DNA from 3 places in the Sphingobacterium sp. InxBP1 genome. Region 1 is predicted to be linked to each of the others. Evidence: riboswitches for the same ligand, from Rfam matches in the RefSeq annotation. Region 1 holds a riboswitch; each other region holds the start of a gene.
What was found. A riboswitch is a leader RNA that binds a small molecule or an ion and turns the genes downstream of it on or off. The one in region 1 is predicted to bind thiamine pyrophosphate.
Positions count from the first base shown of each region.

Region 2: it holds a riboswitch for thiamine pyrophosphate, as region 1 does, so the genes downstream of both, thiM (hydroxyethylthiazole kinase) here and pnuC (nicotinamide riboside transporter PnuC) in region 1, are expected to answer to the same signal.
Region 3: it holds a riboswitch for thiamine pyrophosphate, as region 1 does, so the genes downstream of both, thiS (sulfur carrier protein ThiS) here and pnuC (nicotinamide riboside transporter PnuC) in region 1, are expected to answer to the same signal.

Region 1 covers NZ_JAINDX010000042.1:259,792-264,221, reverse strand. Annotated here, with positions in the region: gene K7A41_RS08815 (malate:quinone oxidoreductase) at 1-1,482, shown strand, start outside; TPP riboswitch at 1,499-1,641, shown strand; gene pnuC (nicotinamide riboside transporter PnuC) at 1,698-2,315, shown strand; gene K7A41_RS08805 (acyl-CoA dehydrogenase) at 2,305-3,387, shown strand; tRNA gene K7A41_RS08800 (tRNA-Arg) at 3,424-3,495, opposite strand; gene xerD (site-specific tyrosine recombinase XerD) at 3,672-4,430, opposite strand, start outside.
Region 2 covers NZ_JAINDX010000049.1:702,745-707,174, reverse strand. Annotated here, with positions in the region: gene K7A41_RS22825 (dienelactone hydrolase family protein) at 1-303, shown strand, start outside; gene K7A41_RS22820 (VanW family protein) at 540-1,388, shown strand; TPP riboswitch at 1,427-1,519, shown strand; gene thiM (hydroxyethylthiazole kinase) at 1,598-2,401, shown strand; gene thiE (thiamine phosphate synthase) at 2,391-3,023, shown strand; gene thiD (bifunctional hydroxymethylpyrimidine kinase/phosphomethylpyrimidine kinase) at 3,020-3,859, shown strand; gene tenA (thiaminase II) at 3,846-4,430, shown strand, end outside.
Region 3 covers NZ_JAINDX010000043.1:2,778-7,207, reverse strand. Annotated here, with positions in the region: gene K7A41_RS09560 (thiamine phosphate synthase) at 1-562, opposite strand, end outside; gene K7A41_RS09555 (thiamine phosphate synthase) at 514-1,125, opposite strand; gene thiC (phosphomethylpyrimidine synthase ThiC) at 1,122-2,936, opposite strand; gene thiS (sulfur carrier protein ThiS) at 2,982-3,188, opposite strand; TPP riboswitch at 3,249-3,344, opposite strand; gene K7A41_RS09540 (alpha-L-rhamnosidase) at 3,489-4,430, shown strand, end outside.

The sequences.
Region 1 (4,430 bases):
AAAGAAGTTGACGTTGTTCTCATCGGCGCCGGTATCATGAGTGCCACTTTAGGTACTTTGATCAATGAATTAAGCCCAGACGTTAATATTGAAATTCTTGAGCGTTTGGATGTTGTGGCTGCTGAGAGTTCTGACGCTTGGAATAATGCTGGCACGGGTCACTCCGCCCTCTGCGAATTGAATTACACTCCAGAGCAAAAAGATGGTTCAGTAAAGATTGATAAAGCAGTAAAAATTGCCGAACAATTTGAAGTATCGAAACAGTTTTGGTCATACTTGGTTGATAAAGGCATCATTCCCCAGCCTGAAAATTTTATCCGGAGCATTCCCCATATGAGTGCTGTATTTGGTGAAAAAGATGTCAAGTTTCTGAAAACAAGATGGGAAACGCTGACGACCCAAAATTTATTTAAAGGAATGGAATATACCGAGGATCCTGAGACCCTGAAATCATGGATTCCTTTGATGATGGAGGGAAGATCAGCGGATGAAAAGATGGCTGCTACCCGAATGGATTTAGGAACGGACGTAAATTTTGGTTCGCTCACGCGTGATCTGATTGCCAACCTTGCAAAAAAAGATAATATCTCGATTTCTTTGAGTCATGAGGTGGTGGATATCGAACGCGAGGACGACGGCCGCTGGGAAGTCGAGGTGAAGGATCTAAAAACAGGTGTGAAGAGGGAGATAAAAGCGAAGTTTGTGTTTATCGGTGCCGGTGGACATTCTTTGTTGCTGCTCGAAAAATCTGGCATCCCCGAAGCGAAAGGTTATGGCGGATTCCCAGTTGGTGGTCAGTGGTTGCGATGCACCAACCAGGAGATTATTAATGCGCACCACGCTAAAGTATACGGTAAAGCATCGGTAGGCGCGCCGCCAATGTCAGTACCACATTTGGATACCCGCTATATTGACGGCAAACAAGCCTTACTCTTTGGCCCTTATGCTGGTTTTTCAACCAAATTTTTAAAACAGGGATCTTATTTTGATTTGCCGGCATCCATTAAACTTTCCAATATACGGCCAATGTTATCTGCAGGACTCGATAATTTGCCTTTGACCAAATATTTGATTACGGAGGTGATGAAATCACCCAAAGATAAACTGGAATCTCTCAAACAATTTATGCCTACCGCCAAATTGGAGGATTGGGTCATTGAGAAAGCCGGACAACGCGTTCAGGTAATTAAAAAAGATAAGAAGAAAGGGGGCATTCTGGAATTTGGTACTGAAGTGGTATCGAGTGCAGATGGTTCTATCGCGGCATTATTAGGAGCTTCTCCGGGCGCCTCTACTTCGGTAGCTATCATGATCAGCCTGTTGAAGAAGTGTTTTCCAGACCGGGCAAAATCCGATGAGTATCGTAAAAAACTGCGCGAAATGATTCCTTCACATGGGAAATCTTTAAACGACGACGCTGAACTTTGTCGGGAAACCCGAATTCGTACACATAAAGCCTTGAAATTAATTGATATTGCTTAATTAATTCGCTTTAACAGATATACTTATGGGGTGCTTAAAATGATGAATCATTTTGGGCTGAGATTATACCCAATAAAAGCGATTGTAGTCCCTGTATAATCGCTTTTATATACCTGATCCAGATAATGCTGGCGTAGGGATCTAATTTCAAGAAAACAGCTGGTTTTCTCTCCTAAGTGTTTTATTAGAGTAATTTAGAAGATAAACACTTTTTAATGACCGAGTATTCCTTTTTCGAATCCTTTACTGAGCAAATACAACAGGCTACAGCCGCAGAATGGTTAGCCGTGATCTTCGGTATTTTACAGGTCTGGTTTTCCCGATTGAATAAATCCATCCACTATATTTTTGGCCTAATCGGAATCATAATTTCTGTTTATGTTTTATTTCATGCAAAGCTATACGCTGAAATATTACTCCATCTTTATTATCTGATCATGAGCATTTATGGGTGGTTTTATTGGAGATATGGCAGTGCAACAGTCGTACCAATAAGCCGGTGTGCGAAAAGCGACTGGTGGATCGTCGGATTTATCTGCATCGGCGGGTTTCTGGCGTTTTACTTTGGACTCGTGCATCTGACAGACTCCGATGTGCCCTTGTGGGATTCAATTGTGTCCTGCACAGCTTGGGCAGGCATGTGGCTACTGGCGAAGCGTAAACTGGAAAATTGGCTTTTATTGAATCTGAGCAACCTTGTAGCGATTCCCCTATTGTTGCATAAAGGATTGTTCCTTTATGCGGGGCTAACGCTGTTTTTGTTTGTAATGGCTTTTGGTGGTTATTTTAATTGGAGGAAGATACTAAATGACGAAAAAATATATGCAACTTAGCCCTGAAGATATCGCTTGCTTAATGGATTGTCAGCGAAAGGCTATTCTGCAAAAGACTTTATCTGACGAACAACTAGCCTTGATCTACCGTAACAGATGGTTTAAGATGTGGGTGCCCACATCCTTGGGCGGGCTGGGGCTTCACTTAAGCCAAGGGCTTTCGTTATTGGAGGAATTGGCATATTGGGATGGAGGACTGGCTTGGACGGTGACCTTGTGTGCGGGCGCAAATCTATTTGTCGGATATATTGATCCTGCTGTAGCCACCGATCTTTTTGTATCTGACAAGGTCTGCTTGGGAGGAAGTGGACAGATCGCAGGGATTGCTTCTCGGGAAGGATCTGCATATCGGCTAAAAGGACATTGGAAGTATGCCACTGGCGCACCACACCTGACTCATTTTACTTTAAATGCCTTTGTTTACGATCAGGGAAAGCCCCTGCTAGACAACGCGGGAAACCCGATTTCCCAATCTTTCTTTGTGTCGAGGGATCATGTTCTCGTCCATTATGACTGGGATACATTTGGACTGGAGGCGACGGCATCCCATTCTTTTTCGCTAGATGATGTGTTGGTCCCCGAAAATCATTCTTTTCAGATAGATGGCTCAAAAAGTACACATGTCGATCTGCTCTATCAGTATCCTTTTATACCATTTGCTGAATTAACCTTGCTGGCTAACTTTATGGGCATGTATCGTAGGTTTCTTGACCTCATGGATAAATTATTTGTCTTAAGATCAAACGAAGGGAAATGGCAAAGTCCTGAAAGCAAAGCGGCTTTTCGCGTATTGGACCGAATACAACAGGATTACAGTCAAAGAAAAATCAGCCTACTTGACTTAGCAGCTGATTCTTGGGAAAATCTGGTCAACGGAAAGGATAATAGCCCGTGGTATGACCGCATAGCCGATGAAAGCAGAAACTTTGTGGATACTATGTTAGCCAATGTCATTAAGTTATATCCGCACAGCGGAATTGCAGGAGCAGCTACCGACAGCGAAATTAATATTGTATTTCGGAACATTTTTACGGCATCCCAACACAGATTGTTGCAGAGAAATCTGTCATAAAAAAAGACGATCATTAGATCGTCTTTTTTTGACAAGTGTCCCCGACGAGATTCGAACTCATATCGTCAGAACCGGAATCTGAAATTCTATCCATTGAACTACGGGGACGTGTCGCAAAGATATACTATTTTCTACATCTTACAAATAATCTTTGGCATAAATTTTATCTTTTTTAGCGGAATCGGCAGCCGGGTTTTTATGTTCCATTTCGCCGTTTTGAAATGATGTGTCTATATTGTTACCGACAATTAAGCTAATCGCTTGTTCCTGAGTTTTGTGCAGGACTAAGACCTCGGATGATACTGTGTAATGACCGAATGCAGGTAGTCCCGATCAATATGGGTGTATATTTCGGTAGTCGTGATACTCTCGTGTCCTAACATGTCCTGTACAGCGCGTAGGTCAGCTCCGCCTTCTACCAAATGAGAGGCAAAGCTGTGCCGAAAGGTATGTGGGCTAATTGTTTTTTGTAGTCCTATTTTCTGCGCGAGATCTTTAATGATCAAAAAGATCATGACTCTTGACAGGGCCGAACCTCTTCTATTGAGGAAAACGATATCTTCGTTGCCACTTTTGATGGTGATATGCGGCCTGATCGTGTCTAGGTAAAGTTTCAAATGTTTGATGGCTTGCTGTCCGATCGGGATGAGGCGTTCTTTGCTGCCCTTCCCTTCTACCTTAACAAATTCGACATCGAGAAAAAGGTTCGATATTTTAAGATTGATCAATTCGGATACCCGAAGTCCGCAACCATACAAGACTTCAAGGATTGTCCGATTGCGCTCTCCTTCAACTGTGGATAAATCTATCGCCGCAATCAGCTGATCTATTTCATGAATGCTAAGTACGCTGGGTAGTTTTCTGGATAACCGGGGGGCTTGCACGAGCTCTGTCGGATTGTTTTCCAGATTGTGTTCAATGATGAGAAAGCTGAAAAATGTTTTTAATCCTGATATCAATCGTGACTGTGTATAAGGCGAAATGTTGAATTCCTGTAACCAATGTAGAAAGTCTTGAATATCCTTACGCACAACTTGATGAAG
Region 2 (4,430 bases), on a different contig from region 1:
CTTCCGGTGGCCGCAGTTGTCAGTATCCATGGCAGCTTATCCAAAGCAGCTGACCGTACCAATACGCCAATTGCCCCTAAAGTACTTATCCAACACCCCGCGGCAGACAAGAGCGTATCGAAAGAAGATTATGAGGGGTTAGTCAAGGAACTAAACGACGGCCATGCAGATTGGCAGATTATTACGTATGCTAACTCTGGGCATACGTTTACCAATCCCGAATCTCCCGAATATAACCCGATAATGGCCAAACGTGCCTGGGACCATATGCTGTTATTTTTAAAAGAAGTATTGGACAAATAGAAACCGTCAGACAACTGCATACTGCATCTCAATGGCTCATCGTCCAATTGTTACATCATCTTATCACCGCTGGTACTATTAGGGTATGCGGCCACAGCAATACCAATGGCGATAAGATGACTGCGGACAGTCAGATCCCTCCGAGACAATATAACAGTAAAAGAAAAACCAAACACATAAGACAGGAATACTAGGACAATACAAGTGCGGAAACAATTTATAATCGGGTTTTATTCGTGGCAAAACGAAAATTAATCAGTCAGCGCCATCCTCTACTCTATACAATCGCTGTCTGGGTAAGAAGAATACAAAGAAAAGCCATCTGGCTGTTGGACAATAAGCGATATGCACAGGCAAAAACAGCAGAGTTGCTTCGGTTCAGGGTAAAGAAGCACCAGTCGGTTTTATTGAAGAAGCTTGGAGAGAACAATATGCAGCTTCAGATCAATAAAGTAACCAACCTCAAGATTGCGGCACAGCAGATCACTGGGATTTTAATCCGGCCAGGTGAGACGTTCTCGTTCTGTAAACTCGTAGGACTGCCGACACAAAAGAAAGGGTATCTTCCGGGGATGGAACTCTCTTTTGGAGAGGCTAGGGCGGGCATAGGGGGTGGCATATGCCAGATATCCAATCTTATCCACTGGCTCGTGATCCACAGCCCGCTAACCGTCGCTGAACGCTATCACCATTCCTTCGATCCTTTTCCAGACGATGGCCGAGTTCTGCCTTTTGGTAGTGGCGCGACCATATTCTACAATTATCGCGACTATCAATTCACCAACCATACGGACCATACCTTCCAGATTAACCTGTGGTTTACCGAAAAATGTCTGGAAGGTGAGCTTAGGATTGATCAGGAACTGGATTTTGCCTACCATGTGTTTGAGCGCGCGCACCAATTTCTGAAGATCGGCAACGACTTCTACCGTAAAAATGAGATCTGGCGCGAAAAGCTGTTAAAATTCGAGGGCGGTAAGATAATCGAGACAGCGTGCATAATGAAGAATTTTGCACGGGTTGCTTATACTCCCCCTTACTATATTGTGCCTGATCCCAAAAACGAAAAAGGCACTACTGAATAGACAGCCTTTCTGTTTCTCCTTTTTTTTGATTAAGTTTGATGTGGCTTTGGGGGTATTCTGTACAGAATTGAGATAGTCCCTTTGAACCTGATACGGTTTACACCGACGTAGGGAAAAGCATCCGCTTGACATATACGATAGGATGGACAAGTCCGACTGTCCCGATTCTTCCTGACAAAGCCACAACAAGACATAAAAGAACTGAAGGCATGGAAGAAACTATTATTCAACTATTAAAAAGAGTCAAGCAGCAAAGGCCCCTAGTGCACAATATTACCAACATGGTGGTTATGAACAATACGGCCAATGCCTTACTTGCACTTGGCGCATCACCGGTCATGGTTCATAGCCCATCTGAAGTGCAGGAAGTTGTGGATCTGGCTCAGGCGCTCGTTTTAAACATCGGTACAATAAGTGAGCAGACTGCCGAGGCTATGCTTATTGCCGCCGAACATGCAAACAATAATGGGAAGCCCTGGGTGCTGGACCCGGTAGGTGCCGGTATCTCCGCTTTCCGAAACGACCTACTGGCTAACCTACTGGAACTTCGGCCAACTATAATCCGGGGAAATGCATCAGAGATCATGAGTTTATATAACGTCCAGCAGGCGACCACAAAAGGCGTGGACAGCACTGCTGACAGCGCTGCTGCGGTTGATTCAGGCAAAGGTCTGCAACAGCAAACCGGTTCCGTTATCTGTATCTCGGGAAAGGTTGACTATATCCTTTCGGATCAGCGTTTGGCCGAAGTACGTAATGGCCACGCCATGATGACCCAGGTAACAGGCTTGGGCTGTAGCGCCACCGCCCTCATTGGTGCATTTATCGGCGTCACGGGGCAAGTATTTGACGCAGCAGTAGCGGGAGTTTCCATTTTGAGCCTTGCCGGAGAACTGGCAGCCGGAAGATCCGCAGGTCCGGGCTCCCTGCAGGTAAACCTTTACGACGAACTATACCGCCTGGATGAGGACACCCTAAAGACACATCTTCAGATTACCTGCCATGGCGTTTAGCCCACAGTTTCCTTACCCTCTGTATCTGGTTATCTCGGAGGAGGATTGCTACCCACAGCCCTGGCTACAGGTTGCGGAAGAAGCAATAATTGGCGGCGTAGATATTGTGCAGCTACGTGAAAAAAAAGCAGTCTATTCCGATTTTCTGGAAAAAGCCCATAAGCTTATACGTCTCACCGACCATTATGGAATTCCGTTAATTATCAATGATGCCATAGATATTGCTGCCGACGTTGGTGCATGGGGCGTACATGTTGGACAAAAAGACCTGCCGCCCCTGGCTATACGGGAAAAATTCGGCAACAGCATACACATAGGCTGGTCGATGGATGCCCTTGCTCAGCTGGAAAGTGAACAGTTAAATGCCGCTGACCATCTGGGGGTAAGTCCGATATTTTCCACTCCGACGAAAACAGACACTATTGGCGAATGGGGCATCTCAGGCTTGCGGCAGTTACGCATGCGTACGAAAAAGCCCCTGATAGCCATCGGCAACATGAATCTCGCAACGGCCGGTGCCGCCTGGGACGCAGGTGCCAATGCCATAGCAGTCGTTTCCGCGATCTGCCGGAGCCAAGATCCCAGAGAAAGCAGTGCACAATTAAAACACTTACTTCGATGACAACAATAACAACATATAGCGTGCCTACTGTACTGAGTATTGCCGGATTTGACGGCAGCGGAGGTGCAGGCATACAGGCAGACACGAAAGCCATATCAGCACTAGGCTGTTACGCGATGAATGTTCTGACCGCGTTACCTGTTCAAAATACGCAGGGCGTACGAAATATTTATGAAATACCAACTCAAGCGGTACGTGAACAGCTTGATGCGATATTTGAGGACATATATCCGGATGCCATCAAAATTGGCATGGTTCACAGCACCGAACTCGTTGAACTGATCAGTTCTTACTTAAGAGATTACACCGGCGACATTGTATTTGACCCTGTCATGGTCTCCACAAGTGGCCATAAACTGATACAGGACGACACTATACAGGCCTGCGTAGACCTGCTATTTCCACTGACAAGGATCATCACCCCCAACTTGGACGAAGTCAGCGTGCTCATCGGTAAGCAAGTTGATAGTGTACCCGAAATGGAAAAGGCCGGCGATCAACTTTTGAAGAAGGGCTGTCGGGCGGTACTCATTAAAGGCGGCCATTTGCAGACGGCTCAACTTACTTCCCTCCTGTTTCAGCAGGACAAAACGGCCCTCGTGTTTAGATCAGAGAAAATAGAAACCAAAAACACCCATGGATCGGGCTGTACGTTATCCTCCGCCATCGCAAGTCAACTTGCTCTTCATCTGCCACTAGACCGGGCTGTCACAGCCGCATTGGATTATGTTCATGAAGCGATCAGATCCAGCAAAGATCTGATGATCGGCAAAGGAAATGGGCCGCTCAATCATTTCCATCACCCACAACAATTAATTTGCCATGAAATGGACTGACAATGCCTGGGAAGCTATCACTCCCATTTATAACGACATTCTTGCGATGCCTTTTATCACCGAACTGAGTAGGGGCAGCTTGCCTTTGGACAAGTTCCAATTTTATATGCAGCAAGATGTATTATATCTTGAAGACTTTGGACGCGTCCTAGCCTATATCGGCGCTAAAAGCGTGAATAATCAGCAGGCTCTCGATTATTTTGAATTTGGAAGGAATGCCCTTATTGTTGAAAAAGCGCTTCATGGAGATTATTTCAGGGAATTTGGTTTCGATACTGAAAATAGTAACAGTGTGGGCCCCGTTTGTCATCACTACATTCATTTTCTTAAGAGTATAGCTGCCTTCGAACCTGTGGAAGTCGCGATGGCGGCAACCCTACCCTGCTTCTGGATTTACAAAAAGGTGGGTGATTATATTTTATCAATTGCCGAGATGAGCAAAAACCCATATACCAAGTGGATAGGGACCTACAGCAGCGAGGAATTTGCCGAGGGTGTTTTAAAAGCGAAGGACTATGTGGATAAAATAGCGGAGCAAACTACTGCAACAAACCGGAAGCGGATGCGACAA
Region 3 (4,430 bases), on a different contig from region 1:
CGTATATTCCAGTGGCCAATAAATTTTGGATGTCCGTTAGGCTTGCAATGCCACCGATAGCGAAAATCGGAGGAACGAAGGGACTTGCATGTTGGATCACTTCCATCATGCTCTTGTATCCGTCTATACCGAGCAAGGGACTTAATTTATGTTTTGTGCGGGTATGTTTGAAGGGGCCCAGACCGATATAGTCACATTGTTCACTAATGCGCTGCTGTACGTCCTCAATGCGGTTGGCCGTCCCGCCGATAATCTTTTGGGGACCTAAAATCTGCCGGGCCACGGCGATGCCGCAATCATCCAGGCCCAGGTGCACACCGTGGGCATCCAGATCTTTAGCAAGTTGCACATCATCGTTGATGATACATTTAGCCCCAAATTGATCGCAGGCTTGCATGGTGTGTATCGCCAACGCCGCTAACTGCTTCTCGTCAGCCTGCTTCCATCGGATCTGAATCCATTTTGCCCCCGCGTCCAATGCGCGCAATATGTTGGTCTTCTGTTGGGCAAATGTCAGCCCCTGTGAAATATATTGTAGTCTTGGGAGAGTGTCTCTTTGCATAGTATAAAATTTTGTATGGGGTCGGGCTGGCACCATAAGCTGCCCAGTAGCGCTATGCCATCTACACCGGCTTGTAGAGCAAGGAGGCAGTTTGTCGCTGTGATTCCGCCCAGAGCAATTAAATTTACGTTGAAATTGCAGCGAAAAGCCAATTGATCCAATACCGTATCCCGCTCTCCGTAACCACTTTTGGAAATACTGGGAAATACCGGGCTTAAAAATGCATAATCCCAGCAGTCTTCCAAGGTATTGAACTTCTGTATCTGATGCACTGAGGTGGAGCAGATACAGTTGGCGAACTGCTTGTCGAATAGGCCGCGCGACCGCCTTTGCTCATTTATGTGAACACGGTAAATGCCGAGAGCAGCGGACAGGTGGGGATGTGAGTGAAGGACCAGCCTAGAATGGTATTGCTCACCAATAGATGCGATGTATCGGCACATCTGCGCATCCGTAAAATGATATTTACGTAAATGTAAGAGGTCCAGTCCCTGCTCAAAAAGAGCAGGGATGATTTCCAGTTCGCCTACAACGGTTTCTTCTGCGGTCAGCGCTATGATCATAAGTAAATTTCCTTGCCTTGGGCGATAAATTCCTGTGATTTTTCGAGCATACCCTGTGCCGCAGTGTCTCTGATTTCCTGTGTAATCTTCATCGAACAAAATTTTGGACCGCACATCGAACAGAAATGGGCTACCTTTGCGGCGTCGGCCGGCAAGGTCTCATCATGATATTCACGTGCCGTATCAGGATCGAGCGATAGGTTAAATTGGTCCTCCCAGCGGAATTCAAATCGCGCTTTGCTGAGTGCGTTATCCCGGTATTGCGCGCCGGGATGACCCTTGGCCAGGTCAGCCGCATGAGCTGCCAGTTTGTAGGTGATGACACCATCTTTAACATCTTTTTTGTTGGGAAGGCCGAGATGCTCCTTAGGGGTCACATAGCAGAGCATGGCACATCCATACCAGCCGATCATCGCCGCTCCGATCGCAGAGGTAATATGGTCATATCCGGGAGCAATATCGGTGGTCAACGGCCCTAATGTATAGAAGGGAGCCTCGTCACAGCAGGCCAGCTGTTTGTCCATATTTTCTTTAATGAGTTGCATAGGCACATGACCTGGCCCCTCGATCATCACCTGAACATCGTGTTTCCAGGCAATTTTTGTCAATTCACCCAAGGTTTCCAGTTCGGCAAATTGTGCTGCATCATTGGCGTCCGCAATGGCGCCGGGACGTAAACCATCACCCAGAGAGAAGGCCACGTCATACTGTTTCATAATCTGGCAGATTTCTTCAAAATGGGTGTAAAGAAAGTTTTCCCGATGATGGAAGAGACACCATTTGGCCATAATGGACCCTCCTCGGGAAACGATGCCGGTCACGCGGTTGGCTGTCAGATGAATATAGCGCAGCAGTACCCCAGCATGGATTGTAAAATACGAAACGCCCTGTTCTGCCTGCTCAATCAATGTATCCCGAAATATCTCCCAGGTCAGATCTTCGGCCACACCTTTTACTTTTTCAAGTGCTTGATAGATCGGAACTGTTCCGATTGGAACAGGCGAATTGCGGATAATCCATTCACGTGTTTCGTGTATATTTTTACCGGTCGACAGGTCCATAATCGTATCAGCACCCCAACGGCAGGCCCATACTGCTTTTTCAACCTCCTCTTCAATGCTCGAACTTACGGCACTGTTACCGATGTTGGCATTAATTTTTACCAAAAAATTGCGGCCGATGATCATTGGCTCGCTTTCGGGATGGTTGATGTTATTGGGAATAATGGCTCTTCCCGCCGCAATTTCCTCACGCACAAATTCGGGAGTAATGTATTTTCCAGCAGTTCTGGCACCAAAATTCTCGCCCTGATGCTGCTGATCCATTCCGGGGGTACAGTTGGCGAGCTGGTCTATACGCTGATTTTCACGAATGGCCACATATTCCATCTCTGGCGTGATAATGCCTTTTTTCGCATAGTGCAGCTGGGTCACATTTTTGCCTTTGTCGGCGACTTTCGGTTTATGACTGTAGGCGAAGCGCAAGCTGTCAAGAGACTTGTCGGCAAGCCGTTTTCTTCCGTATTCCGAACTGATTCCATCCAGCTGGACGACATCATTTCGGTCCAATATCCATTGTTCACGAAGACGAGGAAGCCCCTTGCGTATGTCTATGGCGGTATTCTCATCGGTATAAGGTCCAGATGTATCGTAGACGGTAACGGGCGGATTGAACTCCTCCTGGCCGTTGCTCAGCTTTGTCGAGCTGAGCTGGATCTGACGCATTGCTACCTGGATGGGGTAAAGTGTTCCGGGAACAAAAACTTTTTTGGAATTCGGAAAGGGTGTCTGTGTGATGTTTTGTGATGTCATGGTAAGGAAATTAGTGCTGTGTGAAAGACTTTCTTTTGAAATAGTTTACCCACCTTGTGTCGCGGTGATCAGAAGGATTTGGTCGTTGGCCTTCAGCGGTGTAGAGGCCCAAATATGCTGTGGTACAACACGGTTATTGACAGCGACTGCGACACCTTGTGTTTTGTCTGCTAGTTCTGCCTGTAAAAGCTCTTCCAAAGAGTGGGGGGCGGGGTCGAAAAAACGGGTTTGATGATTGATCGTAAGTTCCATTCCTAATTATTATTTTAATACCACTTTAGGAATGGCCACAAAAAGATACACTAGGTATCCTGTAGACATCGCACTTTTCCCTACGCCAGTATGATCTGGATCAGGTTCTAAGGGTAAAATCTCAGCCTGCATATGCAGACACCCCTAAAGCTGATGCTAAGATAATATAATTTGAATGAATAAAACAATGATATCTATTAATTTTTTGAAATAAGCAGGACAGTGCAGCATAGTTCGCTATCTTAAAAAATAATTGATACTTTAGTTAATAGAATAGCTAAAACAATTTAATAGACCAAAATGCGGAAGATATTATCGATACTCATGCTATGTACAGCTACTGTCGTAAGCGGGTGGCAAATGCAACAATGTCTACCTATTCGTTTAACCTGTGAACATCTTCAAAACCCTTTAGGGGTGGATCAAGCGGCTCCCAGATTAAGCTGGCAACTGGATGACAACCGGCAGGGCGCTTTACAAACAGCCTATCAGGTTATGGTCGATGGCGATTCTCTTGCACTCTTAAAAGATAAAGCGGATGTCTGGAATAGCGGGATACAGAAAAGTGCAGCCATGCTTGTACAATATGCAGGTAATGTATTGAAACCGCAGACGAAATATTTTTGGAAAGTACGTGTTTGGGATAAGTACGGGAAAGCCTGCACCTCTACAATTGCTTCCTTTGAGACGGGAATGATGCAGGCGGACCGCTGGAAAGGAAAATGGATCAGTGACCAGCACGATAGGCATGAACGGTCAGCTCCTTATTTTAGACGAGCATTCGGTGCGGACAAACCGATCAAATCCGCCCGGATTTATATCGCTGCCGCTGGTCTTTATGAACTGTCGATCAATGGCAGAAGGGTCGGTGATCATCGTCTTGACCCTATGTTTACGCGCTACGATAGACGGACGTTGTATGTTGTGGAAGATGTGACGGCGCAGCTTCGGCAAGGTAAAAATGCCATTGGAGTTATATTGGGAAATGGCTGGTATAACCATCAGCCTTTAGCAGTTTGGAACTTTGATCAGGCACCTTGGCGAGACCGGCCAGCATTTCGCCTGGATCTTCGTATCGTCTATCAGGACGGGTCAGAGGAGACAATCATTTCTGACAAGAGCTGGAAGACATCTGCGGGACCTATTCGTTATAATAATATTTATACTGGTGAACACTATGATGCGCGTCTTGAAATGCCGGGCTGGGATCGGTCCGAATTTGATGATTCCAAATGGGAAGCT